DNA from 3 places in the Turicibacter sanguinis genome. Region 1 is predicted to be linked to each of the others. Evidence: a T-box and tRNA genes for the amino acid it is inferred to sense, from the RefSeq annotation. Region 1 holds a T-box; the other regions hold tRNA genes.

Region 1 (9,528 bases):
GTTCAGATATTCCTGAGTATTTGCTAAATATTCTTTCATTTCATTAATTCCAATCTTATTATTTGAAAAATTAGCTAAATAACCAGAAGTTGTTGCAATATACGGGATTAAATATTCATAGGCATCTTGCAACGAATTTTTACGACTTGGGTCTTTTTGAATCATTTCTTCCATCACTTTAAGATTAACTGTCGTCCCATCAAAAATGAGATGTGCCTCTTCTTTGTAAGTTTGTAATACCTGAGTAAGTGTTTCATAGGGGGCATAAAACTCTTCAATATCCTTTGAAATAAAAGGAACTGTTTTTAATAAAAAAGAGGAGAATGTATGGGGGCCTACTAAATTAAACAAAGGAAATCCAACAATCATTAAAACAATGATTAAATACGTATACGTATTTAAAATGGTACACCCAGAACTTAGAATCCTTCCAAACGTTGAATTTAACTTAATTTTTCTGAATAAATACCTTTCCCATTCATAGTTTCTTCCGAATACATATAGAATGCTCTTTATAATAATAAATATAAATATATAAATAATAACAAACATAATAAGTGGAATAATCATTTCTTCGTGAGGTTGCACTAAATAAAATAACTCATCAGGAATCATTAATCCTATATTCGCATTTTCTGGAATCGTCTGAATCGCTTTATTAGTTAAAAAAATAGAAATAAAATAAGTCGCTATCATTGAAATCAGTTGCAAAATAAGTTGAAGAAAACTGAAACGAAACGTATCTTTATAACCCAGATAAGCAGCGATTAAAAAAACAAGAAGGGCTATTACATCTACACTCGACTGTCTTAACACGACCATAGTTTCAATCATTTTTATCACTCCCTACTTTACAATACCTACTTATTCTTTCCTTTTAACTGATAAAAACACAATCATCAACTAAATTCATTATTGTAATTCTCTATCATTCTATTCATAAAATTCCAAAAATCTATAAAAAAATGAGAAGCTACAAGCTTCTCATTTTGACTTATTATTCAGGTTTATAGTTTTTACGCTCTGCAATTTCTTCAACTAAGAAATGAACGAATTCTTTTAATGGTAAAGTCTGAGTTTTTTGCTCACCGAAACGGCGGAATGTGACTTCATTATTAGCAACTTCTTTATCCCCTAATACAATAGACATTGGGATTTTCTTAGTTTGTGATTCACGGATTTTATAACCCATTTTTTCTTCACGCTCATCGATTTCTAAACGAACACGGTATTTACGTAATTCTTTAGCAACTTCTTTTGCGTACTCTAAATGATATTGATTATTAACTGGAATCACTGTTACTTGTGTTGGAGCTAACCATAGTGGGAATGCTCCTTTGTAAGTTTCAATTAAATAAGCCATGAAACGCTCATATGTTCCGATTAAACCACGGTGCATAACAACTGGACGTACTTTTTCACCAGTTTCAGATACATAAGTTAAATCGAAACGTTCTGGTAATAAGAAGTCTAATTGAATAGTTGACATTGTAATATCATGTCCTAAAGCTGTTTTGATTTGGATATCTAATTTAGGACCATAGAAGGCCGCTTCTCCTTCAGCTTCAATGAATGGAATATTATTTTCGATTAATGTCTCGCGTAACATTGACTCTGCATTTTCCCACATTTGATCATCATCGAAATATTTTTCTTTGTTTTCTGGATCACGAAGCGATAAACGATAGTAGTTAATTTCAACTCCGAAGTCTTTAATCACACGGTGAATTAATTCTAAACAACGAGAGAACTCTTCTTTAATTTGATCTGGACGAACAAAAAGATGAGAATCTGTTAAAGTCATCGCACGTACACGCTCAAGACCAGTTAAAGCACCTGAGGCTTCAAAACGGTGTTGAATAACTTGCTCTGCATAACGAATTGGTAAATCACGGTATGAACGTAATTTTGTTTTATATACCATCATATGGTGAGGACAAGACATCGGACGTAATACTAATTCTTCATTATCCATTTCCATTGGAACGAACATATCTTCTTGATAATGTGCCCAGTGTCCTGAAGTACGATATAAATCAACAGATCCCATAACTGGAGTTGCTACGTGTTGGTATCCGTAATCTTCTTCTAATTCAGTAATATATCGTTCGATTTGTTGACGAACTTTCATACCATTTGGTAACCAGATTGGTAATCCTTGACCTACTAATGGACTGAATGTGAATAATTCTAATTCACGTCCTAATTTTTTATGATCACGTTCCTTACGCTCTTCTAAAATACGTAAGTGATCAGCTAAAGCATCTTTAGATAAAGCAGCTGCCCCGTAAATACGAGTTAACATTTTATTGTCGCTATCTCCTCGCCAGTAAGCTCCTGCTACACTTAATAATTTAAAGAACTTAACATCTTTTGTATTTGGAACATGTACTCCGCTACAAAGATCTGTAAAATCACCTTCTGAATAAGTTGTGATGATTTCACCTTCTTTAATCGCATCAATTAATTCTAATTTATATTCATCAGCTGCAAATAATTCTTTTGCTTCTTCACGGCTTAATTCTTGACGAATAATCGGTAAAGCTTCTGAAGAAATTTTTTGCATCATTTTTTCAATAGCTGGTAAATCAGCTTCTGAAATTTTTGATTCTGTATCAATATCATAATAGAATCCATCTTCAATCGCAGGTCCTACTCCAAATTTTGCATCTGGATAAAGACGTTTAATAGCGGCAGCCATTAAGTGAGCAGCCGAATGGTTAATAATTTCCCACGCTTCTGGACGATCATTTGTAATTAATTCAATTTTTGCATCTGCTTCAATTGGACGACTTAAATCATATAAATGTCCGTTAATTTTAGCAGCCACACATTTTTTACGTAATCCTGGTGAAATAGAGTGCGCAATCGCATCTGCAGTAACTCCATTTTCAAATTGTTTCACATTCCCATCTGGGAAAGTAATGTTAATCATGGTATTTCCTCCTTTTATTTTTCGTTTACCTCGGAGCGAAATTTTTGAGTATAAAAAAAATCGCTCCTAAAATTTAATTAGGAACGATTATAATCGCGGTACCATCCTATTTCCAACAAAGAAAAGACTCTTCGTTAGCAACTCAATTTAACGTTAACGCAGTCAGCGGGAAACTTTTTCAAGTCCAGTTCAAAGGGAGTAATTCAAACATCGTACTTAGAAATCTTTCAGCCATGGATTCCCTCTCTAGAAAGTCGTATGAATAAATCATATCCTTATCAAAACCTTTGATATATCAGTCTACTCATTAGTATATGTATGAATCATATTATAATGTATGATTTTTTTGAAATCAAGCAAAAAGTGATAAGAATTTTAGCGATTTTGACGATAATTTGTTCCAGTAATAGCGACAGGAACACTTAAAGCTTTGATACGTTCTAAAATACGTGCCCCCTTAATTTCCTCAACTTCTCCTTTTTGAGTATAAGAATAATGATGACGTAATTGTTCATAATCCAAGTTCGAAGTGAAAAAAGTTGGAAGCCCCTGATGCATTCGATAATTTAAAATACGGCCAAGCACTTCATCCCGCATCCAGCTCGTCATCGATTCACTTCCAATATCATCTAGCATCAAGACATCGATTTGCTTTAATTGTTCAATTTTATCATATCCACTATTATTGTCACTATTAAATCCTGATTTAATTTCAGCAACCAATTCAGGAAAGTAAACTAAGCCACAAACAATTCCACGTTGAGATAAGATATTTGCAATGGCGCTTAACATATATGTTTTCCCTGTGCCAAAAGGCCCATATAAATAAAGACCGCGACCTTTTTTATTTGTCATGTATTCATTAATAAATAAAGTTGCTTTTTCATAAAACTCGACACGCTCAGGATCCATGATAAATCGTTCAAAATTCGCATTTACAATATCACCCGGCATATGAAAACTTTTAATATTCGCTAAATGTTTTTGATTTAACTCATAATGACAAGGCGTATATGCAATCTTAAGTTGCTTATACCTTGGTTCAAGTTCTGGTCGATGTCCTTTAACGGGTTGCTTACAATAATCTAATCCTAGACAACCCTCACATTTGGATTTATTTCGTGAATACTCATCTAAATCGGATATAAAGCTCGACAGACGTGACATATCCACCTCAGACTCATGACATTTTAATGCCTGTGCAATCTCTGGTTCATTTAATAACTCTTGATATGCCTGCTCAGCTCCAAACGTTTTCGGTATTAAATCACCTAATCGTTTCATCTAATTCACCCTTTCCCATTTAGAATCTGACTCTGTAATTGTTTCATGCGTTCAATCTTTTGTAAATCTTCTTCACTCAATGTTTTTTTATTCGATTCTTGCGTTTGCGGTGCTTTCAGCCAATCAGGAACTTGCTCTTGACGAACTACTCTCGCTGATTTTTGATAAGATGGTTTACTTGCTGCTGGCATCGTTTTTTCATTTTCACGTTTTTGCTTCGCTTTAAGCGTTGACTTAACTTGAGCAATTGCTTTTTCAGTATTATCAATCTCTTTACGCTGCCATTCACCCGCAATTTTTTCAACCAATTGCTTTGGCAATCGCCCATCTGAAATATTTAACACATAATCAATCAACACATTCACAACACCGGATGGCATTTGTTGATCCACCACTAACCACTCAACTAATTGACGATCGGCTGGAACAGGTTCTTTTTGATGTTGCTTAAACTTCAAGAAACTAAGTGGATGTTGTGACAGATGAATCAATAATTGTTTTTCCTTTGCACTTGCCGCATTCGCTTCACTAATCATGGTCTCTTGATTAACCTGCGAAACTTCCACCACCTCGATTGGCTTTCCTTTATTTAGAAATTGAAAATATTGTTTCGCTTGTTTTCTAAATACCTCTAAGTTGACGAAGCCATCACTATCTAAAGCATCAAAAATAAGACGAGCTAATTCACTTTCATCTAATTTATATAAAAAGGCAATCTTATTAATTTGATCGAGAAGTTTATCCGATAAAATTTGATCATCGAGTCCAAACTGCTTGAGTAAAGCAAATAGTAACTCTTCATTAAAGGCTTTCTCTAGCTCTACTCCCTCACGCTTCATCTCACTAACCGGCAGTGGACTAGCTTGTAGGGTTTGAGAGTTACGAAGTAACACCGTCGTATCAAATACTTCATTAAATGGTTTTGAGACATTTTTTCCTTCTGCTTTAAAAGCATCTTCAATAAAAAATTGCTTTAATGCTTGATAATCTACATTCCCAACTTTTAAATTTAAAAAGACATTAATAATTCCATCGCTAAAAAAGGCACGAGCTTTCATCGGTCTTTTTAAAACATACGTTATATGATGAGATTCTTCGGTGATATACACAGAAACTAATCCAACGGCTTCTAATTTATAACGCCACTCTAAAAACTCCTCAATATTCGTATTGAGTAACTGTAATAACAAATGATGCGTTAAAGATTGTTCCTGTTTTTTTAGTGCTAACGTATTTAAAGTCGTAAATAAACTCACGGCTTGCGGACCAATAATGGGTTGATACAGCAACGTCAAAACTTGTATTTCTTCCGAAGTCATCATTTGAATGGGACTTAAGTCGAATGTTGTATTCGGTTTAAGAGATACTCCCATTATTCAAACACTCCTTCTTTTAAAATGTTAAATCCCTATTAAAAATAGGGATTAATCAATCTATTATCGGTTTAAAGCTAATCCTTTAAACATAATTTTTTTATCTAATTCTTTATAGAATTCTTGAATCAGTTTTTTACCTTTTCCAAATGTAATGAGACCAGGCGTATTAATCGTAAAATCAACCGCTGATTCAATCGGCGTAATTTTAACAATCGTCACAATCACTTCAGCATCTTTACGCTTAAGCATTAATTCTTGACGATCATCATCTTCAAATTTTACCTCAAAGTTTAATGATTTAGCAACCTCAATAATCGCTGCTTTCGTTGGTTGATACTTTGCTTTATAGTAATGAGTCATTAACGCCTCATCCGTCGTTTTTTCACCTGATTCGTAGTGTGTTTTAAATAAGTCCATAAATCCCATTTCTAGTTCCTCCCTTAATTCCTATACTTTTCCACTATATTAATTATGACTATGTTTAAGACAGCAGCATAACTGATGATACAGTGTCTCAAACTGAGTTCGTAACTCACTGACTTTACCTTCGTTAACTAAAACGAAGTTCGCAAGATCACGTTTTTTATCCAGTGACATCTGAGAATTAATCTTGGCGAGCGCATAGGCCTCCTCGATTTGGTCTCTTGCCATCAGTCGTTTAATTTGCGTTTCCTGACTGACATAAACGACAATCGTCACATCCGTCAGTGATTCAAACTCAAACTCATATAAAAGTGGCATATCGAGAACCACCATCGATTCATTAGCTTTTTTCGCGAGTTCAATCCCTTCTACTAACTTTTCACGGATTAAGGGTTTCATAATTTCATCTAATTTTGCTTTTGCAGCCTTATCTTGAAAAATTAAACGCCCTAGCCCCCCGCGGTCTAGGTTCCCATCCGCTAAAATAATATCCTGTCCAAATACATCTGCTAATCTTTTTAGAAGTACCGTATTTGGTTGTTGCATCTGTCTGACAATTAAATCAGCATCTAAAACCGTCACACCCTTGTCTAAAAACAACTGAGTGACCGTACTTTTTCCTGATGAAATTCCACCCGTTAATCCAACTACTAACATGGATACAATCCCCCTTAAGACTTAATTATTTGGCATGTTGGACAAAAGTAAGTTCCACGTCCACCAACCTTAATTTTCTCAATAGGGGTTTCACAGATTTTACACACTTCACCCAATCGTTGATGAACTAACAACTCTTCTTGAAACGTTCCTGATACACCATGTGTGGATGTAAAGGTTCGAATGGTTGTCCCACCTAATGAGATGGCTTTTGCTAACACCTCTACTGTATATTTTACCACATTTTCAATCTCGTTGTCGGATAATTCATAGCTTGGGGTTAAAGGATGAATCTTTGCCCTAAATAACACCTCATCTACATAAATATTACCCAGTCCACAAACTACACTTTGATCTAGTAATAATGACTTAATCGGTTTCTTTTTCCCTTTTATTTTTCCTTTAACATACGCTGGGGTAAACTCATCTGAAAAAGGTTCCACCCCAAGCACTTTAAAAGCAGAGGTTTCTTCTAAATCTTGACCTTTTTCATATAAATGAAACGTCCCAAATTTACGCGTATCTTGATAAAGTAACTGACGTCCATTATCGAGTTTAAAGATAGCATGAATATGCTTGTTTAATTCAAAATCATCTGCCTCATAAAAGTACTTACCTTCCATACGAAGATGCGAAAGGAGTTGATAATCTTGAAAATGAAAAACTAAATACTTCCCGCGACGACTAATCTCTTCTATCACTTGATTCGTTAGCTTTTCTTTAAAAACATCTGCACTCATATTTTTAACCATCGGTTCGTATCGTAACTCAATCTCTTTTATTCTTAAGCCTTTAATCTGGCTATTTAACACATTTTTAACTGTTTCAACTTCTGGTAATTCTGGCATAGCAATTAGTCCATCCTTTTTCATGTCATTTTCATGTTGTTTACTTCACAATGGATTGGTAAATCTCAAACATCATGATTAACAAGTCACGCTCAAGCGTTGAAATCGGTGCTTGATAATCTAAGTATTTGCCTTTAAAAACAATCTCTAAATCCGATGTCTGTAAAATCAATTGTTGCACCTGCTCGACTTCCTCTTGACTTAATTCAATCGTAATCCATTCGGTAACTTCATCTTCAATCCAAACTTGACGCTTTTCAGACGGATCCATTTCAAACGAAACGATTGCCTCTCCATTTTGACGAAGCTCAATCAAATCAAAATCATTCATCGTCTGACCATAATATCCAAATACAACAGGCATCGTCGCACTTGTAATATCACTATTTGCCACGATATAAGGCATCACATTAATATTTTGTTCAACCATTGACTTATCTACACCCTCAGCCGTTCCTTTTTTTATATTTGTAAAAGCATAAGTGGCTAAGTTAACGGGATTAAAAGCGGTCGATGATTGAAGTGCCAGCTGATTATAGGTAATCACTTGCTGATTACTTTCTGTATTCACTAAGACTTGAATTTTCCCCGCATATTTACCGAGTGCCTTATCTCGTCGTTGAGCTCGCTGAAGTGTTACTTCAGATAACTTCAAATGAAGTGTCTCTTCATAACTACTTCCTAAATACGGCTCAATCTCTTGTAAAAAGTTAATAACAAATCCCAGTTGATTATTCTCAATCAATTCCTCGATTTCCTTCATGACCTCTAAATAAAACTCCGATTGATAATACCATCTTAGCGACGTGATACCCTCGTCATTTTCATTATCAATCAAATAATTCAATCGTTTAATTGCCTCAACATAATTTTTTTGTTCATAAAATTCATTTGCTTCCGTCAAATATTGTTCTTTAATCAATTGAACACATTGCATGATTCTACCTTTAGCCAATTCATAATAAGACTGATCATTAAACATCACTTGACCATAAGCTTCAATCGCCTCTTCAATGAATCCCTGTTGTTGCAAATTCACACCTTTAATATAAGCTCTTTGTGATTGATAATACTTCGATACTTCATCAATTGTTTCAATTACTTTAGAACTCGAGAAAAATAACGGTTCAATAATTTGCTCATACTGCAAATACTCTTCGTACTCAATTTTTCGAAGCATATATAAATTCGCATAATATTGATAACGACTAATCAAAGAATCTCCTAAATCCTTTTTAATTCGTTGTCCATAGTCACTATCTAAATTAATAAATCGCTGATAAACCGAAGTCACATCATCTGGCGATACTTCATCATAAATATAATTAACTAAGATATTCAACTGTTTTTCATACAGGATAACATGTCGATTATAAATCATGGCCCCCCATATAATCAATGCTACAACCATAACAATAACAATTTTTAATGAAAAGAACCAATAATTTTTTAACTGCTTTAATACCCCCATAACGTCCACCCCAACGAAACTTGCTTTTATTACCATTTTAACACAGAAAGCGCCTATCACCTATCATTTATTCGAATTTTTCACAAAGAAAAACGCTGACTAAAAAAAGATTTTCACAACCTCTAACGCCTAAAAGAAACTCAATTTTAAGGCGCTAAAGAAATATCTCCATCATCAACTATCACGCTTCCCTAAATGAGTAAAATAGATTAAAATAAATCTACTATCAAAAACGGGGGGATTTTATGATTCGCAAGGCTTCTTTAAATGACTACAATCAAATCTCAAAACTAGTTTCAGAAGTTCATCAACTTCACGTCCTAAATCGACCAGATGTCTATTTGGATCTAAAACAACCATTTTCATACGATTCTTTTCTTCAGTTACTTGAAGAACCAACCTCAAATCTTTTCGTCATCGAAAATTCTAATCAAAACCTCATCGGATACGGTATCATCAACTTCCTTAAAACACGTTCACTCACCATCATGAAGCCATCAACAATCGCCTACATTGATGATTTTTGTATCTCAT
Region 2 (9,528 bases), 510 kb from region 1:
AATGACCCACCTTTAGAACACAATTGCACCAACAAAAATAACTAAACAAACAACAATTAATCCCGTATCTGCCACATGCCAGCACAAACGATTAATACTCGTCTTAGGACGTCCTGGAACATAACCACGAACCTCCATCGCATTCGCCAACTCATCCGCGCGTTTAAACGACAAAATAAACAATGGCACCAATAAAGAAATCAACTGCATGACCTTATCCTTGAACTTACCTTCCTTAATATCTACACCACGAGAAGCCTGCGCCTTTAAAATCTTCTGCGTCTCCTCGAATAATGTTGGAATAAATCGAAGCGCAATCGAAATCATCAACGCCAACTCCGATACCGGCAACCCCACCTTCTTAAATGGCTTGAATAAAGACTCAAGCGCCAACGTCAAATCAGATGGTTTAGTCGTAAGTGTCAACAAAGTAGAAATAAGCACAACAATAATAAGTCGGATACTCATAAAGAAACCAAGATTAAGCCCTTCATCATAAATGCCGATAGGCCCCAGACTAAAAAGTAAATTTCCTTGCTTATTAAATAGAACCTGTAAGAAAAACGTCAAAATCACAAAGAACCAAATTGGCTTCAGACTTCTAAAAAAATAATCCAAAGGGATCTTCGTCAACTTCATCGCAATTAACTCAACCACAACTAAAAGTCCAATAAAAAACCATTGCTCAATTAAAAAACTTGAAATCACAAATAAAGATGTTGCAATAATCTTTGAACGAGGATCCAGTCGGTGCCAAAATGACTGACCCGGTAAATACTGTCCGATAATAATTCCGTTCACAAACTAGCCCCTCTCTACTAAATCTTCAATTTTTAAAACAAACTCCTCTGTTGTTAGAGGTAAATCCTCAACAGATAATCCGAGCTTTGAAGCAAAATTATAATAATTCTGCGCCACTAACGGTAAAGTAATCCCGCACTCTCCAAGTAACTCAACCTCTTTAAACACCTCTTTTGGTGACCCTTGTAACTTCATCTCACCACGATGCATCACAATAACATGCTCTGCATACTCACATACCAGATTCATATCATGAGTAACTAACACAATAGTCTTACCATACTTCTGATGCAAATCATTAAAAATCTGCATCATCTCATGTTGTCCTTGAGGGTCAAGTCCAGCAGTGGGCTCATCAAGGACCAAAATATCAGGATTCATCGCTAAAATTCCAGCTATCGCAACACGGCGCATCTGTCCTCCACTCAAATGAAAAGGAGACTGCTCCAAAATACTATCGTCCAACCCAACAATCTTAGCAACCTCTTTCGCCCTTTGACGAGCTTCCTCTTCAGAAACTCCATAGTTCATTGGACCGAACATAATATCTTTTTCAACAGTTTCTTCAAATAACTGATACTCAGGAAACTGAAATACTAAGCCAACATGCTGACGAATCGCTTTTAAATTTTTGTTTTTCTCATCCGATTTAATCGTTTGTTTTCCGACAGTAATCACACCACTTGATGGTTTTAACAAACCATTCATATGTTGGATAAGCGTTGATTTTCCAGAACCAGTATGTCCAATGATTGAGACAAACTTATTATCTTGAATATCAATATTAATATCATAAATTGCTCGCTGTTCCATTGGCGTATTTAAATTATAAACATGACTTACTTTTTCAAACTTAATGCCCATAACTTATTCATCAACTCCTCATCGCTCGTACAAATATCCTCAATAATACCTTTATCTTTCAAATCATAAGAAGCTTTAACAGCAAAAGGAACATCTAATTGTACAGATTCTAATAACTCTTTCTTTGCAAACACTTCTTTTGGTCTTCCCTCTAAAATAATTTCTCCATCATTCATCACAACAATACGGTCACTAAACACAGCTTCATCTAAATGATGCGTAATCATAATGATCGTCTTATTATGATCTTCAGCCAATTCACGAACTAAACTCATCATATTTTGACGACCTTGTGGATCAAGCATTGCAGTTGCTTCGTCTAAAATAATAACATTAGCTCCAAGAGCTAAAACACCCGCAATTGCAACACGTTGTTTTTCTCCTCCACTTAAGCGATGCGGTTCACGGTCTAAAAAGTTTTTCATTCCAACTTTTTCAGCATATTCATTCACAAGGCGATGCATTTCATCATATTCAACACATTTATTCTCTAATCCAAATGCAATATCATCACGTACAGTACTTCCTACGAATTGATTGTCTGGATTTTGAAAAACAATCCCTATTTTTTGACGAATATCATAAACTGATTCTTCATCTAACAATTGATTATCCACATAGATTTCACCCTCATTAGCTTTAACTAACCCAACGAGTAATTTCGATAAAGTCGACTTTCCAGAACCATTATGACCAAGAATTGTTACAAATTCACCTTTATTAATTAATAAATTATAATTTTTTAATACAGTTTGATTCTCTTCATAACCAAATGTTACATTACTTAATTTAATCATTGCATTTTCCAAAATATCTCGCCACCTTATCCTAGATTGCTACTCCGTCAATTCCACTATCTACATTTCCTACTATTTCAATAACTAGATAATGTGGTGCACAAATAATACTTTGTCCTGTTTTACTTAAAGTTCCAAATAAAATACATTCATGATCTGGACAATCAGCTTCTTCAATATGAACACCTTTAGCATTAACAATTATCTTATTATAACCTAGCTCTGTTTCAATTTCATAAATATGTTCCTTACCATCAATAGGAACTCGTGCATATTCTGATCCTTTTAAAGAAATAACCACTTCTTGATCTACCTGGGGCTGTAAACTAAACATAGCGAATAGTCCACCACTAATAATTAAAACAGCAATTATAATATATACATCTAACCTTTTCATCCACTTACCCTCCAAGTCATTAATATCTGTAAAAAAATACTTATTCACATAACATTATAACAATTTTATTATTTACTTGTCATTCTAAAGAAGAGGAAAATATGTGTATTACTCTTTCAAAATAACCAGTTATAAATATATTGATATATAACAAATGTATAACTAAAAGGAATAATTTGTAAATGTTGTTTTTTTTTGATAAACTAGAACAATCACATATAAGGGAGTGAAAAAATGTTTAAAAAATTTATTTCTTACTATAGGAATCATTTAGGATTATTTATTCTAGATATGATAGCCGCGCTACTTATGGCAGGTATCGACTTAGTTTATCCTTATTTTACAGGGATATTTATGGATGATTATATTCCAAATGGAAAAATTCAATCTATGGTTATAGTAAGTCTTACTTTATTAATATTATTTATTATTCGTTTAATATGTTCACACATCGTCAACTATTGGGGGCATATTATGGGATGTAAAATGGAATTTGATATGAGACAAGATTTATTCAAAAAATTTCAATCCTTGAATTTCAGTTATTATGATGAAAATAAAACCGGTGTTATTATGTCCCGATTAGTAGGAGATTTAAGAGATATTACAGAGTTAGCACATCATGGACCAGAAGATATCTTTATATCTCTGATCATGATTATAGGAAGTTTTATTATATTATTTAATATTAATGCTGTATTTACCTTATCGATATTTCCTATCATCATTTTAATTATCATCTTCTCAATGTGGAGACGGAATGCAATGATGCAAGGATTTAGAGCTACACGAAAAACACAAGGAGAAATCAATGCACAAATTGAAAGTAGTATTGGGGGAATCCGTTTAACAAAATCATTTGCAAATGAAGATTACGAGTACAATAAATTTACTGAAAATAATTTAAACTATGCTAACTCATGGAAAAATGCACTATTCCAAATGTCAATCTTCTCAAGCGGAAATACCTTTTTAATAGATATTTTGAATCTCATATTATTAATTATGGGAGGAATCCTCGTTTATAATAATACATTAACATTTGGAGATTTTACTGCGTTTCTCCTATACATAAATTTCTTAATTAAACCAATTCAACGCTTAATTAATTTTATGCAACAATTCCAAACAGGATGGGCAGGATTTGAAAGATTCTACGAAATTATTCAATTAAAACCCAAAATTAAGTCAAAAGAAAATGCTATTTATTTAAATAATCCGAAGGGAAATATTATTTTTAACCATGTAAACTTTAAATATGAAGCAAATGAAGAACATGTGTTAACAGATTTTAATATTAATATTGAATCTGGTAAAAAAATAGCTTTAGTTGGAGAATCAGGTGTTGGGAAATCAACTATCTCTCTACTAATTCCAAGATTTTATGATGTAACATCTGGAGAAATATTAATAGATGATATTAATATAAAAGATTATGAATTAAGCTCTTTAAGAAAAAATATTGGACACGTTCAGCAAGAAGTATATATTTTCTATGGCAATATCCGTGATAATATTTTATATGGAAATCCACAGGCAACAGAGGAAGAAATAATTATAGCTGCCAAAAAAGCTCGTATTCATGACTTTATCATGTCACTAGAAAATGGATATGATACTATTGTTGGAGAACGTGGAGTAAAGCTTTCTGGCGGGCAAAAACAAAGGATCGCAATTGCACGAGTATTTCTTAAAAATCCTGCAATACTCATTTTAGATGAAGCGACATCAGCATTAGACAATATCACAGAGATGTTAATTCAAGAGGCATTGGAAGATTTAACAAAAGGTCGAACAAGCATTATAATAGCCCATCGTTTAAGCACTATAAAAGAAGCAGATGAAATCTTAGTCCTTTCAAAAAATGGAATCTCAGAAAGAGGAACACATGAAGAGCTATTAAATAAACAAGGATATTATGCTGAACTCTATAATACCCAATTCAAAAATTTATAAAAAAAGAGAGCGAATGCTCTCTTTTTTATCTATTAAAGTTTTCCTACTAAGTCTAAGCTTGGAGTTAAAGTTTCAGCTCCTGGTTGCCATTTAGCTGGACATACTTGATCTCCGTGCTCAGCAACGAATTGAGCTGCTTGTACTTTACGTACTAATTCTTCAGCATTACGTCCAATTCCTAAATCATGAATTTCATAAGCTTTAATTTGACCTTCTGGGTTAACGATGAATGTTCCACGTAAAGCTAAACCTTCTTCTTCAATCATAACACCAAATCCACGAGCTAAAGTTCCAGTTGGATCTGCTAACATTGGATATTTGATTTTTGCAATTGTTTCAGAAGCATCAGCCCATGCTTTATGAACGAAGTGAGTATCTGTAGATACAGAATATACTTCACATCCCATTTCTTGGAATTTAGAATAGTTATCTGCTAAATCTCCTAATTCAGTTGGACAAACGAAAGTGAAATCTGCTGGATAGAAGAAGAATACAGACCATTGTCCTTTAATTGTTTCGTTAGTTACTTCTTTGAATTCACCATTGTGATAAGCTTGAACTTTAAAATCTACTACTTGAGTATTGATTAATGACATTGTAATCCCTCCAAATTCATTATAGTAATAATTACTGATATTGTTATTATATATTAAGCAATTTAAAAAGTCAAATATAATGATTAAAATAATAATAATTTTTTAAAATCATATTTATATATCAGTCCAAGATATTAGGGGTTATCGTATCTGTATTAAGTTTCAGGATAATTTTATTTATTCCTGATTTTCAGTAATAAGAAATTTAGTTGATATAAAAAAGACATCATAACGATGTCTTTTCCTAATAACCTTATTATTCAAACTACTAGAAATAATAAACATAAAATATTTATCTAGAATCCATTGCTCATTCTCTCCACCACAATGTGTTTTCCATATATTAACATAGTTAGATTAACTCTCCTATCCTATTACAATGTTATTGATTAAAACCATATTGAAAGAATAAATTTTGATATTTTATTCATATTGTAATAGAAAATTTTTAAATATTAAAAATAAAGATTATTTAAAAGAGTTTAAATTAAATAGGCTCACTAGCTTTATATTTAAAGAAAGTATATCTTATCAATCCATATTCGTCTTAAAAGTCTCTCTTGTTGAAAAGAACTATTACATTTTTTATAAAATATAATATGGTATTACTTTGAAAACTCAAAAAAAATACCAGAGTCAAAATTATGCACCATCATAAAGTCTATCCTACACTCAACAGTTAATCCATTTATAGCTTTTATGAGTCTCAGGATTTCACTTAAAGTCATTCACTGTAAATAGATTATACTTTAACCGACAGCACTATTTAAAAAAGAATAAAAAAAGACTAGTTCTTAATAAAACTAGTCTTTTTTTATATGCTATAGTATTTAATTTTCTAAACAAAAAAAATGATAACCAATTATCATTTTAATCATTAATATGGTGCGGGTGACAGGAGTTGAACCTGCACACCAAAGGTACTAGAGCCTAAATCTAGCGCGTCTGCCAATTCCGCCACACCCGCATCTATAAATGGTGTCCTGCAGAGGACTCGAACCTCTGACCCTCTGATTAAAAGTCAGATGCTCTACCAACTGAGCTAGCAGGACTTTTATGGTGGAGGATGACGGGCTCGAACCGCCGACCCTCTGCTTGTAAGGCAGATGCTCTCCCAGCTGAGCTAATCCTCCAAATGGTGGCTTGGGACGGAATCGAACCGCCGACACAAGGATTTTCAGTCCTTTGCTCTACCGACTGAGCTACCAAGCCTATTCAAATGGCGGTCCAGACGGGAATCGAACCCGCGATCTCCTGCGTGACAGGCAGGCATGTTAACCGCTACACCACTGGACCTTTTTGGTTGCGGGGACAGGACTTGAACCTGCGACCTTCGGGTTATGAGCCCGACGAGCTACCAACTGCTCCACCCCGCGATGTTATTTAATTAATATGGCGGAGGAAGAGGGATTCGAACCCCCGCTACGCTCTCACGTACTGTCGGTTTTCAAGACCGATCCCTTCAGCCGGACTTGGGTATTCCTCCGTATAACTAAAACTAATTGGTGGACCCTGTAGGACTCGAACCTACGACCGATCGGTTATGAGCCGATAGCTCTAACCAACTGAGCTAAGGGTCCGGGTCTTACTATTAATTCTATCTGGTAGCGGAGGAGGGACTCGAACCCCCAACCTCACGGGTATGAACCGTACGCTCTAGCCAGTTGAGCTACTCCGCCATCATGATTATTCTATTTTTAAAATTGGTGGAGACTAGGGGGATCGAACCCCTGACCTCCTGCGTGCAAGGCAGGCGCTCTCCCAGCTGAGCTAAGTCCCCTGGGTATTTAATTAATGGTCGGGAAGACAGGATTCGAACCTGCGACCCCCTGGTCCCAAACCAGGTGCTCTACCAAGCTGAGCCACTTCCCGTTTTTATGGCGCGCCCAAGAGGAGTCGAACCCCTAACCTTTTGATCCGTAGTCAAACGCTCTATCCAATTGAGCTATGGGCGCTATTAAGTTGGTGCCTAGGGCCGGAATCGAACCGGCACGGGTGTCACCACCCGCAGGATTTTAAGTCCTGTGCGTCTACCAGTTCCGCCACCCAGGCATTTATTTATCCATAAATGTTTATTCTTTTTTTCAAAAAAATGGTGTCCTGCAGAGGACTCGAACCTCTGACCCTCTGATTAAAAGTCAGATGCTCTACCAACTGAGCTAGCAGGACTTTTAATGGCTGGGCTAGCTGGATTCGAACCAGCGCATGACGGAGTCAAAGTCCGTTGCCTTACCGCTTGGCTATAGCCCATTTTCAAAGTGGTGGTGGGGGACGGATTCGAACCGCCGAACTCGGAGAGAGCGGATTTACAGTCCGCCGCGTTTAGCCACTTCGCTACCCCACCAGATGGTGCCGAAAGCAGGACTTGAACCCGCAACCTACTGATTACAAGTCAGTTGCTCTACCAATTGAGCTATTTCGGCATCTTTTTTATTTAATTATGGTGGAGGATGACGGGCTCGAACCGCCGACCCTCTGCTTGTAAGGCAGATGCTCTCCCAGCTGAGCTAATCCTCCATGCAGATATTTCTATCTAATTTTAAATGGTGACCCGTACGGGATTCGAACCCGTGTATGCATGCGTGAAAGGCATGTGTGTTAAACCGCTTCACCAACGGGCCATTATTATAATGGCGCCCCAACTAGGACTCGAACCTAGGACCCCTTGATTAACAGTCAAGTGCTCTAACCAACTGAGCTATTGAGGCTGGTTTATGGTGGCCCAGCAACGTCCTACTCTCGCACTTGCGTACTACCCTCGGCGCTAAGGAGCTTAACTTCTGTGTTCGGTATGGGAACAGGTGTGCCCTCCTTGCCATCGTCACTAGACCTTTTGGAGATTCTTTCGTTAATCTTCCAAAACTAGATATCTTCTTCAGTTTCTTTGGTTAAGTCCTCGATCGATTAGTATCAGTCCGCTCCATGTGTCACCACACTTCCACTTCTGACCTATCTACCTTGTCGTCTTCAAGGGATCTTACTTCTTTCGAATGGGAAATCTCATCTTGAGGGGGGCTTCACGCTTAGATGCTTTCAGCGTTTATCCCGTCCACACGTAGCTACCCAGCTATGCTCCTGGCAGAACAACTGGTACACCAGCGGTGTGTCCATCCCGGTCCTCTCGTACTAAGGACAGCTCCTCTCAAATTTCCTACGCCCACGACGGATAGGGACCGAACTGTCTCACGACGTTCTGAACCCAGCTCGCGTACCGCTTTAATGGGCGAACAGCCCAACCCTTGGGACCGACTACAGCCCCAGGATGCGATGAGCCGACATCGAGGTGCCAAACCTCCCCGTCGATGTGAACTCTTGGGGGAGATCAGCCTGTTATCCCCGGGGTAGCTTTTATCCGTTGAGCGACGGCCCTTCCATTCGGTACCGCCGGATCACTAAGCCCGACTTTCGTCCCTGCTCGACTTGTAGGTCTCGCAGTCAAGCTCCCTTCTGCCTTTACACTCTTCGAATGATTTCCAACCATTCTGAGGGAACCTTTGGGCGCCTCCGTTACTCTTTGGGAGGCGACCGCCCCAGTCAAACTGCCCACCTGACACTGTTCCCTGACCAGATCATGGCCACGGGTTAGAACCCCAGTAACACAAGGGTAGTATCCCAACAGCGACTCCACCAAGACTGGCGTCCTGGCTTCTTCGTCTCCTACCTATCCTGTACATGTGTCACCAGTGCTCAATATCAAGCTACAGTAAAGCTCCACGGGGTCTTTCCGTCCTGTCGCGGGTAACCTGCATCTTCACAGGTACTATGATTTCACCGAGTCTCTTGTTGAGACAGCGCCCAGATCGTTACGCCTTTCGTGCGGGTCGGAACTTACCCGACAAGGAATTTCGCTACCTTAGGACCGTTATAGTTACGGCCGCCGTTTACTGGGGCTTCAATTCAAAGCTTCGCTTGCGCTAACCTCTCCTCTTAACCTTCCAGCACCGGGCAGGCGTCAGCCCCTATACATCACCTTGCGGTTTAGCAGAGACCTGTGTTTTTGATAAACAGTCGCCTGGGCCTATTCACTGCGGCTTGCTTTCACAAGCACCCCTTCTCCCGAAGTTACGGGGTCATTTTGCCGAGTTCCTTAACAAGAGTTCTCTCGCTCATCTTAGGA
Region 3 (9,528 bases), 1.4 Mb from region 1:
AACTGATGTCACGCTTCCAAGAAAAGCTTCTAGGGTTAATTTAGTAAGTGCCCGTACCGATAACCGACACAGGTAGGCGAGGAGAGAATCCTAAGATGAGCGAGAGAACTCTTGTTAAGGAACTCGGCAAAATGACCCCGTAACTTCGGGAGAAGGGGTGCTTGTGAAAGCAAGCCGCAGTGAATAGGCCCAGGCGACTGTTTATCAAAAACACAGGTCTCTGCTAAACCGCAAGGTGATGTATAGGGGCTGACGCCTGCCCGGTGCTGGAAGGTTAAGAGGAGAGGTTAGCGCAAGCGAAGCTTTGAATTGAAGCCCCAGTAAACGGCGGCCGTAACTATAACGGTCCTAAGGTAGCGAAATTCCTTGTCGGGTAAGTTCCGACCCGCACGAAAGGCGTAACGATCTGGGCGCTGTCTCAACAAGAGACTCGGTGAAATCATAGTACCTGTGAAGATGCAGGTTACCCGCGACAGGACGGAAAGACCCCGTGGAGCTTTACTGTAGCTTGATATTGAGCACTGGTGACACATGTACAGGATAGGTAGGAGACGAAGAAGCCAGGACGCCAGTCTTGGTGGAGTCGCTGTTGGGATACTACCCTTGTGTTACTGGGGTTCTAACCCGTGGCCATGATCTGGTCAGGGAACAGTGTCAGGTGGGCAGTTTGACTGGGGCGGTCGCCTCCCAAAGAGTAACGGAGGCGCCCAAAGGTTCCCTCAGAATGGTTGGAAATCATTCGAAGAGTGTAAAGGCAGAAGGGAGCTTGACTGCGAGACCTACAAGTCGAGCAGGGACGAAAGTCGGGCTTAGTGATCCGGCGGTACCGAATGGAAGGGCCGTCGCTCAACGGATAAAAGCTACCCCGGGGATAACAGGCTGATCTCCCCCAAGAGTTCACATCGACGGGGAGGTTTGGCACCTCGATGTCGGCTCATCGCATCCTGGGGCTGTAGTCGGTCCCAAGGGTTGGGCTGTTCGCCCATTAAAGCGGTACGCGAGCTGGGTTCAGAACGTCGTGAGACAGTTCGGTCCCTATCCGTCGTGGGCGTAGGAAATTTGAGAGGAGCTGTCCTTAGTACGAGAGGACCGGGATGGACACACCGCTGGTGTACCAGTTGTTCTGCCAGGAGCATAGCTGGGTAGCTACGTGTGGACGGGATAAACGCTGAAAGCATCTAAGCGTGAAGCCCCCCTCAAGATGAGATTTCCCATTCGAAAGAAGTAAGATCCCTTGAAGACGACAAGGTAGATAGGTCAGAAGTGGAAGTGTGGTGACACATGGAGCGGACTGATACTAATCGATCGAGGACTTAACCAAAGAAACTGAAGAAGATATCTAGTTTTGGAAGATTAACGAAAGAATCTCCAAAAGGTCTAGTGACGATGGCAAGGAGGGCACACCTGTTCCCATACCGAACACAGAAGTTAAGCTCCTTAGCGCCGAGGGTAGTACGCAAGTGCGAGAGTAGGACGTTGCTGGGCCACCATAAACCAGCCTCAATAGCTCAGTTGGTTAGAGCACTTGACTGTTAATCAAGGGGTCCTAGGTTCGAGTCCTAGTTGGGGCGCCATTATAATAATGGCCCGTTGGTGAAGCGGTTTAACACACATGCCTTTCACGCATGCATACACGGGTTCGAATCCCGTACGGGTCACCATTTAAAATTAGATAGAAATATCTGCATGGAGGATTAGCTCAGCTGGGAGAGCATCTGCCTTACAAGCAGAGGGTCGGCGGTTCGAGCCCGTCATCCTCCACCATAATTAAATAAAAAAGATGCCGAAATAGCTCAATTGGTAGAGCAACTGACTTGTAATCAGTAGGTTGCGGGTTCAAGTCCTGCTTTCGGCACCATTCATGGCGATTGTGGCGAAGTGGTTAACGCACCGGATTGTGGCTCCGGCATTCGTGGGTTCGATTCCCATCAGTCGCCCCATCTAAAAATTGCGGGTGTAGTTTAATGGTAGAACTTCAGCCTTCCAAGCTGACTGTGAGAGTTCGATTCTCTTCACCCGCTCCATAAAAAAAGGGCGCCATAGCCAAGTGGTAAGGCGTGGGACTGCAACTCCCTGATCATCGGTTCAAATCCGATTGGCGCCTCCAATTAAATTAATAATGATGTGCCTGGGTGGCGGAACTGGTAGACGCACAGGACTTAAAATCCTGCGGGTGGTGACACCCGTGCCGGTTCGATTCCGGCCCTAGGCACCAATTTATGACAATTTAGAGTAGAGATGCTCTTTTTTTAATGAGATATGCTATAAAAGGCCGAAATAGCTCAATTGGTAGAGCAACTGACTTGTAATCAGTAGGTTGCGGGTTCAAGTCCTGCTTTCGGCACCATATAATTAAGTAGGGGTGTAGTTTAACGGTAGAACAGCGGTCTCCAAAACCGTTAGTGTGGGTTCGATTCCTGCCACCCCTGCCATGGCGATTGTGGCGAAGTGGTTAACGCACCGGATTGTGGCTCCGGCATTCGTGGGTTCGATTCCCATCAGTCGCCCCATCTAAAAATTGCGGGTGTAGTTTAATGGTAGAACTTCAGCCTTCCAAGCTGACTGTGAGAGTTCGATTCTCTTCACCCGCTCCATAAAAAAAGGGCGCCATAGCCAAGTGGTAAGGCGTGGGACTGCAACTCCCTGATCATCGGTTCAAATCCGATTGGCGCCTCCAATTAAATTAATAATGATGTGCCTGGGTGGCGGAACTGGTAGACGCACAGGACTTAAAATCCTGCGGGTGGTGACACCCGTGCCGGTTCGATTCCGGCCCTAGGCACCAATTTATGACGATTAAGAGTAGGGTTACTCTTTTTTATTTTTCTTAAAACTTCTTAGGATATATCTTAAGAAGTTTTTTTTATATCAATTATAATAACGGTTACATATAGTTGTTATGATGTTTAGTTGCTATAATTATCTATAAACACATGAGGGGGATAATAATGAAAAAAAACATTCTATTATTAATGATTATATTTTTATTAGTTGGATGTAGTAATAGTACCGATGAGAGGGCGGAAGTTTCAAGTGACAATGGTGTTTTTTATGAAATATTTGTACGTTCATTTTCAGATAGTGATGGTGATGGTATTGGTGATTTTAATGGAATTACTGAGAATTTGGACTATCTTGTAGATTTAGGAGTTAAAGGAATTTGGTTATTACCTATTTATCCATCTCCAAGTTACCATGGGTATGATGTAACAGATTACTATAATGTTAATTCTGAGTATGGAACGTTAGATGATTTTAAAAAATTAGTTTCAGAAGCCCATAATAAAGGAATAAAAGTTGTATTAGATATGGTTTTAAATCATGCGAGTAGTGAGCATCCATGGTTTATAGATAGTAAGGAAAATATTGATAGTGATTATGCTGATTACTTTATTTGGGTTGATGCGAATGATTCATCATATGATTTTTCAGCTTCTCCTATTGATGGAAAAGCGTGGTCTAAGTATGAAAATCGTATGTATTTTGGTGCATTTTGGAGTGGAATGCCTGATTGGGATGCTTCAAATAATAAAGTAAGAGAAGAGTTTATTAATATTGGACAGTATTGGATTGATTTAGGTGTTGATGGATTTAGATTAGATGCAGCAAAGTATTTGTACGCACAAGGTGAATATAATACTGATTTAAATTTACTACAAGAAAATTTAGATTTTTGGAAAGAGATAACAGATGGATGGCGTGACGCTAAAGATGATTTATATATTGTTGCAGAGGTATGGTCAGGATCTTCATCAGTTGCCCCATATTACAGTAATTTTGATGCAAATTTCAATTTTGATTTAGCTGATGCAATTGTATCTGTTGTTCGTCGTGAAAGAGATCTTAGTGGATTTGGATTAATGAAAAATTTAACAAGAATGCATGAGTCTTTTGAAAAATATGCTGGAGATAGAGGATATAGTGATGCTATATTTTTAACGAATCATGATCAAGATCGTGTCATGTCTGTATTAAATAACGATATGGATTTAATGAAATTGGCAGCAGATATTTATTTAATGTTACCAGGGAACCCATATATTTATTATGGAGAGGAAATTGGAATGTTAGGGAGAAAACCTGATGAAGATATTAGATTCCCTCTTAAATGGGGAAATGATTATGAGACTGAATGGCGTAAGGATACTTTAAATATGGATTTAGATAGTATAGAGGTACAATTAGAGGATAAAGATTCGTTATTAAATCATTATAAGTCTTTAATTGCAGTGCGTAATAGTAGTGATGCACTATCTAGTGGAGAGATGGTCGCCCTTAGTATGAGTAAGTCTCTAGTAATCGGACAAATTCGTTATACTGAGACAGAAGCGGTTTTCATTTTACATAATATCAGTGAACGCGATTGTGAAGTTGGATTTAGTACTGATGATGAAAACCTTATTTATTCGACAAAAACAGGTTATACTTTAAAGTCAGATTCTGTTATAATTCCAAGTAAGGGTACTATGTTATTTAGTATTCCAGTAGAAGAGGTTAGCTTGTATGAGGAGCTAGAGATTGAAATAGGATAGGTGGAGCAAGAATGAAAAAGTTAAAGTTAATGTTAAAATCAGGGTACTCAATAGATTCAATTTTTGAATTGAGAAAAACACCCATTATTATTAGTTTAATTTTTGGTATTTTTTTATCAATGATGCAAATGACGCCGTTCGCCTTTTCTTTATTAAAAGATGAAGCTTATAGATGGGATGAAAAGATTTGGATGTTATCTGATGATGAGAAGGCAATGATAGTCGAATCATTACCAGATTATAAAATTGAAAATGGGGCTTTAAGTAATAATGAGTTTTACGAAATCAAGGTTAATAGTGATGTTAAAATTTTATTTAACGGTGATGCGAATTTGGTGACGAATGGTTTAGTTTTTAATCATGATCACTTAATTTTTGTGGAACAAGGTAGACAGTATGATTTATCTTACGGTGAATATGAAGGAACTAATTTTGGTCAACTTCGACAAATGGATGTAGCATCTGGGTATGAAGGTGTATTTGCTCCTTTTGCAAAGTCTTTAAAACCTTTATTGATTGTTCCATTCATTATGGGAAATTATCAGACAGGAATTTTAACTTTCTTTATTTATACATTTGTTGTAGCGGCGTTATCGATGTTATTTAAGTTTGGACATACAAGTTTTATTAGTTATAAAGAAGTATTAAATATTATGATTTATTCTGGGACAATTCCTTCAATCATTTCATTAATTATAGGATTAATTATTTCTCCTGCTTTCACAACGATTATTTTTAATTTTGGAACACCACTAATTGCTTTCGTCGTTTATCGTAAGAAAGTTATTCCGAGTTTAATTTAATGAAAAAAAGCGAGATTCTATGTGAGAATCTCGCTTTTTTGTATATTTAAACATATTTTTGTAACCGATTCCACATTAAATGTCGGATATTGCATTTCGGTTTTGTAAGTGCTATACTTAATATGTAAGCAATTTCAAAAACAAATTGTTTTAGACAATTGGGAGGTATAAGGATGAAGAAATTATTATCACTAGGATTAGTTGCATCGTTATCGTTAACAGGATTAGTAGCTTGTGGTGGAAATGACGCTGAAACACCAGCAGAAACACCATCTAATGGATCTGCTGAGACTACTGAGAAACCAGCAACTTCAGGGGAAAAAGTAGAGATTAAATTATGGTTAGACGATGATGATTATGCAGCAGCAATTGAACCAGCAATTGAAGCAGCTTATCCAAACATTGATGTTGTATATGAAAAAGTTGGAGCAGTAGATGCTCGTACTAAATTAGAGTTAGATGGTCCTGCGGGATTAGGTGGGGATGTATTCATTCAACCTCATGATGGAATGAGTGAATCAATCTTATCAAATATCTTATTACCTTTAGGATCAGATTTAGGAAATATGATCGAAGAACGTATGTTAGAAGGGGCTGTTGGTACTGTTAAAGTTGATAACACATATTATGGTATCCCATTAGCAACTGAATCATTAGCTTTATTCTATAACAAAACTTTATTAGAGGAAAATGGATTTGAAGTTGCAACTTCATTTGAACAAATTAAAGAACAAGCAGCACAATACAATGATGCTGCAACAAATAAATTCTTATTACGTTTCCAACCAGGGAACTCATATGACATGCACTTCTTCTTAACAGGGGCAGGATTCCAATTATATGGTGAAAATCACGATGATGCTTCTCAAGTTAACTTAAATACACCAGAAGTAGTAGCAGGTTTAGAATTCTTCAAATCAATGAAAGAATATTTACCAGTACCATATGCTGACTTAAATTGGGATACAGTACACGGTGAATTTATTAAAGGAAATGTTCCTTATATGATTTCGGGACCTTGGTCAATTGCTGAAGCGAAACAAGGTGCGATTGATAATGAATTTGAATGGGGAGTAACGACTATTCCAACAATTAATGGTGTTCAACCTGAAACATTCTCAGGAAATATCATTGCTTGTGTAAGTGCATACACACAACATCCAACTGAGGCGAAACAAGTTGCTGAATTCTTAGCATCTGAAGAAGGATTACAAATTATGTATGATGTACAAGGAAAAATCCCTGCATTAAAAGATGCATCTGTTATCGAAGGGGTAACTGAAGATCCATATGTAGCTGGTATTTTAGCTCAAGCTGAATATGCACAACCAATGCCAATCTTACCAGAAATGTCAAAATACTGGGGTGCAGCTGAAACAATGTACCGTTCAGTATGGGAAGGTTTAGCAACTCCTGAAGAAGCAGCTGCTAAAGCTTTAGACGATTACAATACTGCATTACAAATGACTGAGTAGTATCTTTAAAACCATAATGACTTAAATTGAAATCCTAGTAGTTAAGCTACTAGGATTTTTTTGTATAGATAGATTGTAATATTAAGTGCGACACAAAAAAAAACTCATAAATAGGATCTTTGTTATAGAATGAAGTTACCACACAAAATTCTTAACAAGGAGATCTATTTATGAGTTATAAACATCTTAACACATTTGAGCGCACACGTATAGAAGTTCTTTCAAAAATGGGCTATTCAACGAGACAAATCGCTCAACAACTAAATCGCCATCATTCAACGATTGCTCGTGAACTGAAACGAAATACTCAAAAGACGTATCAGGCTGAGTTAGCAGAAGAATTAGCTGGACAACGTCGATTAAGTTGTCGTTGTCCAGAGAAGAAATCTGAACAAGTCATTCAGACCATCCAACATTATTTAAAGTTAACCTGGTCGCCTGAACAAATTTCTAATACCGTTTTAAAGGGTGTTCTTTCATTTAAAACCATTTATCGTTGGATTTATGATGAAACCATTTTGTTAGGAGATTTAAGTTGTTTAAGACAAAAAGGAAAGCGACGAAAACCACGAGAAACACGCGGACGATTTAACATTGGAACGTCGATTCATCAACGTCCCAAAGAAGTAAAAAGACGTGAAACGTTTGGGCACTGGGAATTAGATACGGTTGTTTCAAGTCGTGGAAAGAGTAAAGGTTGCTTGGCGACCTTTGTTGAACGTCAAACACGTTTTTATGTGGCCATTAAAATAGAAAATCGCTCAGCAACAGAAATGTACCGAGCGATTAGTGAGTTATATAAACTCTTTCCTAAAGACACCTTTAAAACTTATACGGTTGATCGAGGAAAAGAGTTTGCTTGTTATTCCAAAGTAGAAGCTGATTTAAAGGTTCCTGTTTACTTCGCAGATGCCTATTCGTCTTGGCAAAGAGGAAGTAATGAAAATGCCAATGGTCTTCTTCGAGAGTTTTTCCCGAAGAAGACAGATTTAGCACGAGTCAGTGACGAAGAGATTAATGAGGCACTCTGCCTCATTAATCATCGACCACGAAAATGTTTAGGGTGGAAAACTTCATTCGAGCTATTTCATGAGAAACTGTCGCATTTGTATTGACAATTCGTCTATAAGATAAAAATAGAGGAGTTAATGAACAATTAGTGGAGGAAGAATCAGTTAGATAGTAGGTCATAGTTAGTTTATTTTAGATAGAAAGAGAATGATTTTTAAAAGTTGGAAAGGGGGAATTAGGAGATATCTTATTTTAAGTAAGTGATTTGTTCTTTATTTAAGGTATGAAGATTAAATTCCGATTGTGATCTTAAGGTGCCATGAATTTAGGTGATAAACCTAGAAGGTAGTTTAAGCTATATATGACATTTTAAAAATAGCTACGGGTAAGATTTGAATTTTGACATAGAGGTTATCTATGCTTCTTTTAACGCCCTAAATGGACAGGAAAAACCCCTTAATTGAATAGATAGAATGACGCAATTTTTAATATACGTTAGTAGATCGCCTGAAATCAGTCTGGAAGAGTTTAAATAGGTATCATTCCCTCAGTATGGTTATTATAAAAGATAAACAACTTTAATAGGTGAATATAGTTGATAGAATATGGATTAGCGATTAAAATTTTTTGTTTTAATTGTTCTTTTAGTCATTAATAAGGTAACAGAAAAGAGGTTAAATGTCTTTTGGGGGCATGATAAAAGATGTTCTCTCTTCACTAAAATCACATACTAAAAGGGAGATAAATTAAAGTGATTGTTAAGTATGTAATAAATATGGTATACCGTCATTTTTTTAAAAATTTTTATTAATTTTCATCCAACAATTTTTCTTTTTCTTTTATTGAAATAAAAGAAAAAAAGACACATTATGCGAAAATACGAGATATTTAGATATGGAAAAATGATGGTTTCAATAGTAATCAGGTATAATTTTCAAAAAAAATATTATGTAATTGGTTACACGGTTTCATTTAGTAAAATAAAACGTTATCATATAGCTATAGCACCGAGGGGGAAGCAAATTACGTTCATTTACTTCCCAATAGTTTATTTGTCTTTTAAAGTTGATTGTAAATAAATTATTGGGAGTAAGTGAAGAGGGGTAAGGCTAATACCGCGGGTGTAAAGCAAATATCATCGTAGGCAGGTGGAGAGAATGAAAAAGCCAAAATTGGCAGCATTATTATCAGTTTTTGTATGGGGGGCAGGCCAAGCATACAATAAACAATGGTTAAAAGCAGTTTTATTCTTTGTTTTCCAAGCATTTTTAGTTGGAGCAGAATTGCTAACAGGAAATTATTTTACTGGAGCCTTTTCATTCCGTGAAAGTACAGGTTTCTTCGGAAAAGGACTTTGGGGTTTAATTACATTAGGTACACAAACTTCAATGTTAACTGAGAGCGGGTTAACGCCCGGGGATCACTCAGTTATGTTATTAATTCAAGGTATTATTGCAGCAATCATCTTAGTTGTATTTACAGTGATTTATGTTGTAAATATTCGAGATGCATACAAATCAGCAGAATTAATTAATGAGACAGGCGAAGTAATGTCGAGTAAAGAATGGTTAATTCAAACATGGGAACATGCATTTGAATATATTGTAATCGTTCCTTCAACATTAATGTTATTAATGTTCTCATTCATGCCAATCATCTTTGCATTCTTAGTAGCATTTACAAACTACAATAGTGCGCATTTACCAC

What was found. A T-box is a leader RNA that pairs with one kind of tRNA and senses whether it is charged. The one in region 1 lies ahead of thrS (threonine--tRNA ligase), so its partner is inferred to be a tRNA-Thr.
Region 2: it has a tRNA-Thr gene. The T-box ahead of thrS (threonine--tRNA ligase) is inferred to sense a tRNA for this amino acid. The anticodon was not compared.
Region 3: it has a tRNA-Thr gene. The T-box ahead of thrS (threonine--tRNA ligase) is inferred to sense a tRNA for this amino acid. The anticodon was not compared.

Annotation. Positions count from the first base shown of each region.
Region 1 is NZ_CP053187.1:159,556-169,083, forward strand. Features, by position in the region: gene HLK68_RS00980 (hypothetical protein) at 1-834, opposite strand, end outside; gene thrS (threonine--tRNA ligase) at 998-2,935, opposite strand; T-box leader at 3,012-3,226, opposite strand; gene dnaI (primosomal protein DnaI) at 3,311-4,219, opposite strand; gene HLK68_RS00995 (replication initiation and membrane attachment family protein) at 4,225-5,592, opposite strand; gene HLK68_RS01000 (hypothetical protein) at 5,656-6,021, opposite strand; gene coaE (dephospho-CoA kinase) at 6,061-6,675, opposite strand; gene mutM (DNA-formamidopyrimidine glycosylase) at 6,690-7,523, opposite strand; gene HLK68_RS01015 (hypothetical protein) at 7,564-8,994, opposite strand; gene HLK68_RS01020 (GNAT family N-acetyltransferase) at 9,240-9,528, shown strand, end outside.
Region 2 is NZ_CP053187.1:671,723-681,250, forward strand. Features, by position in the region: gene HLK68_RS03255 (energy-coupling factor transporter transmembrane component T family protein) at 13-801, opposite strand; gene HLK68_RS03260 (energy-coupling factor ABC transporter ATP-binding protein) at 805-1,665, opposite strand; gene HLK68_RS03265 (energy-coupling factor transporter ATPase) at 1,641-2,474, opposite strand; gene HLK68_RS03270 (NusG domain II-containing protein) at 2,494-2,859, opposite strand; gene HLK68_RS03275 (ABC transporter ATP-binding protein) at 3,094-4,815, shown strand; gene ahpC (alkyl hydroperoxide reductase subunit C) at 4,848-5,411, opposite strand; tRNA gene HLK68_RS03285 (tRNA-Leu) at 6,295-6,378, opposite strand; tRNA gene HLK68_RS03290 (tRNA-Lys) at 6,388-6,463, opposite strand; tRNA gene HLK68_RS03295 (tRNA-Val) at 6,469-6,544, opposite strand; tRNA gene HLK68_RS03300 (tRNA-Phe) at 6,548-6,623, opposite strand; tRNA gene HLK68_RS03305 (tRNA-Asp) at 6,632-6,707, opposite strand; tRNA gene HLK68_RS03310 (tRNA-Met) at 6,712-6,787, opposite strand; tRNA gene HLK68_RS03315 (tRNA-Ser) at 6,805-6,897, opposite strand; tRNA gene HLK68_RS03320 (tRNA-Ile) at 6,915-6,991, opposite strand; tRNA gene HLK68_RS03325 (tRNA-Met) at 7,014-7,090, opposite strand; tRNA gene HLK68_RS03330 (tRNA-Ala) at 7,116-7,191, opposite strand; tRNA gene HLK68_RS03335 (tRNA-Pro) at 7,207-7,283, opposite strand; tRNA gene HLK68_RS03340 (tRNA-Arg) at 7,290-7,366, opposite strand; tRNA gene HLK68_RS03345 (tRNA-Leu) at 7,375-7,463, opposite strand; tRNA gene HLK68_RS03350 (tRNA-Lys) at 7,505-7,580, opposite strand; tRNA gene HLK68_RS03355 (tRNA-Gln) at 7,587-7,661, opposite strand; tRNA gene HLK68_RS03360 (tRNA-Tyr) at 7,671-7,755, opposite strand; tRNA gene HLK68_RS03365 (tRNA-Thr) at 7,759-7,834, opposite strand; tRNA gene HLK68_RS03370 (tRNA-Val) at 7,853-7,928, opposite strand; tRNA gene HLK68_RS03375 (tRNA-Glu) at 7,956-8,032, opposite strand; tRNA gene HLK68_RS03380 (tRNA-Asn) at 8,043-8,119, opposite strand; rRNA gene rrf (5S ribosomal RNA) at 8,132-8,240, opposite strand; rRNA gene HLK68_RS03390 (23S ribosomal RNA) at 8,296-9,528, opposite strand, start outside.
Region 3 is NZ_CP053187.1:1,732,088-1,741,615, forward strand. Features, by position in the region: rRNA gene HLK68_RS08325 (23S ribosomal RNA) at 1-1,321, shown strand, start outside; rRNA gene rrf (5S ribosomal RNA) at 1,377-1,485, shown strand; tRNA gene HLK68_RS08335 (tRNA-Asn) at 1,498-1,574, shown strand; tRNA gene HLK68_RS08340 (tRNA-Glu) at 1,585-1,661, shown strand; tRNA gene HLK68_RS08345 (tRNA-Val) at 1,689-1,764, shown strand; tRNA gene HLK68_RS08350 (tRNA-Thr) at 1,783-1,858, shown strand; tRNA gene HLK68_RS08355 (tRNA-His) at 1,865-1,940, shown strand; tRNA gene HLK68_RS08360 (tRNA-Gly) at 1,951-2,024, shown strand; tRNA gene HLK68_RS08365 (tRNA-Cys) at 2,034-2,107, shown strand; tRNA gene HLK68_RS08370 (tRNA-Leu) at 2,127-2,215, shown strand; tRNA gene HLK68_RS08375 (tRNA-Thr) at 2,272-2,347, shown strand; tRNA gene HLK68_RS08380 (tRNA-Trp) at 2,359-2,432, shown strand; tRNA gene HLK68_RS08385 (tRNA-His) at 2,435-2,510, shown strand; tRNA gene HLK68_RS08390 (tRNA-Gly) at 2,521-2,594, shown strand; tRNA gene HLK68_RS08395 (tRNA-Cys) at 2,604-2,677, shown strand; tRNA gene HLK68_RS08400 (tRNA-Leu) at 2,697-2,785, shown strand; gene HLK68_RS08405 (alpha-amylase family glycosyl hydrolase) at 2,949-4,532, shown strand; gene HLK68_RS08410 (DUF1189 family protein) at 4,544-5,335, shown strand; gene HLK68_RS08415 (sugar ABC transporter substrate-binding protein) at 5,509-6,810, shown strand; gene HLK68_RS08420 (IS30 family transposase) at 6,981-7,925, shown strand; gene HLK68_RS08425 (carbohydrate ABC transporter permease) at 8,979-9,528, shown strand, end outside.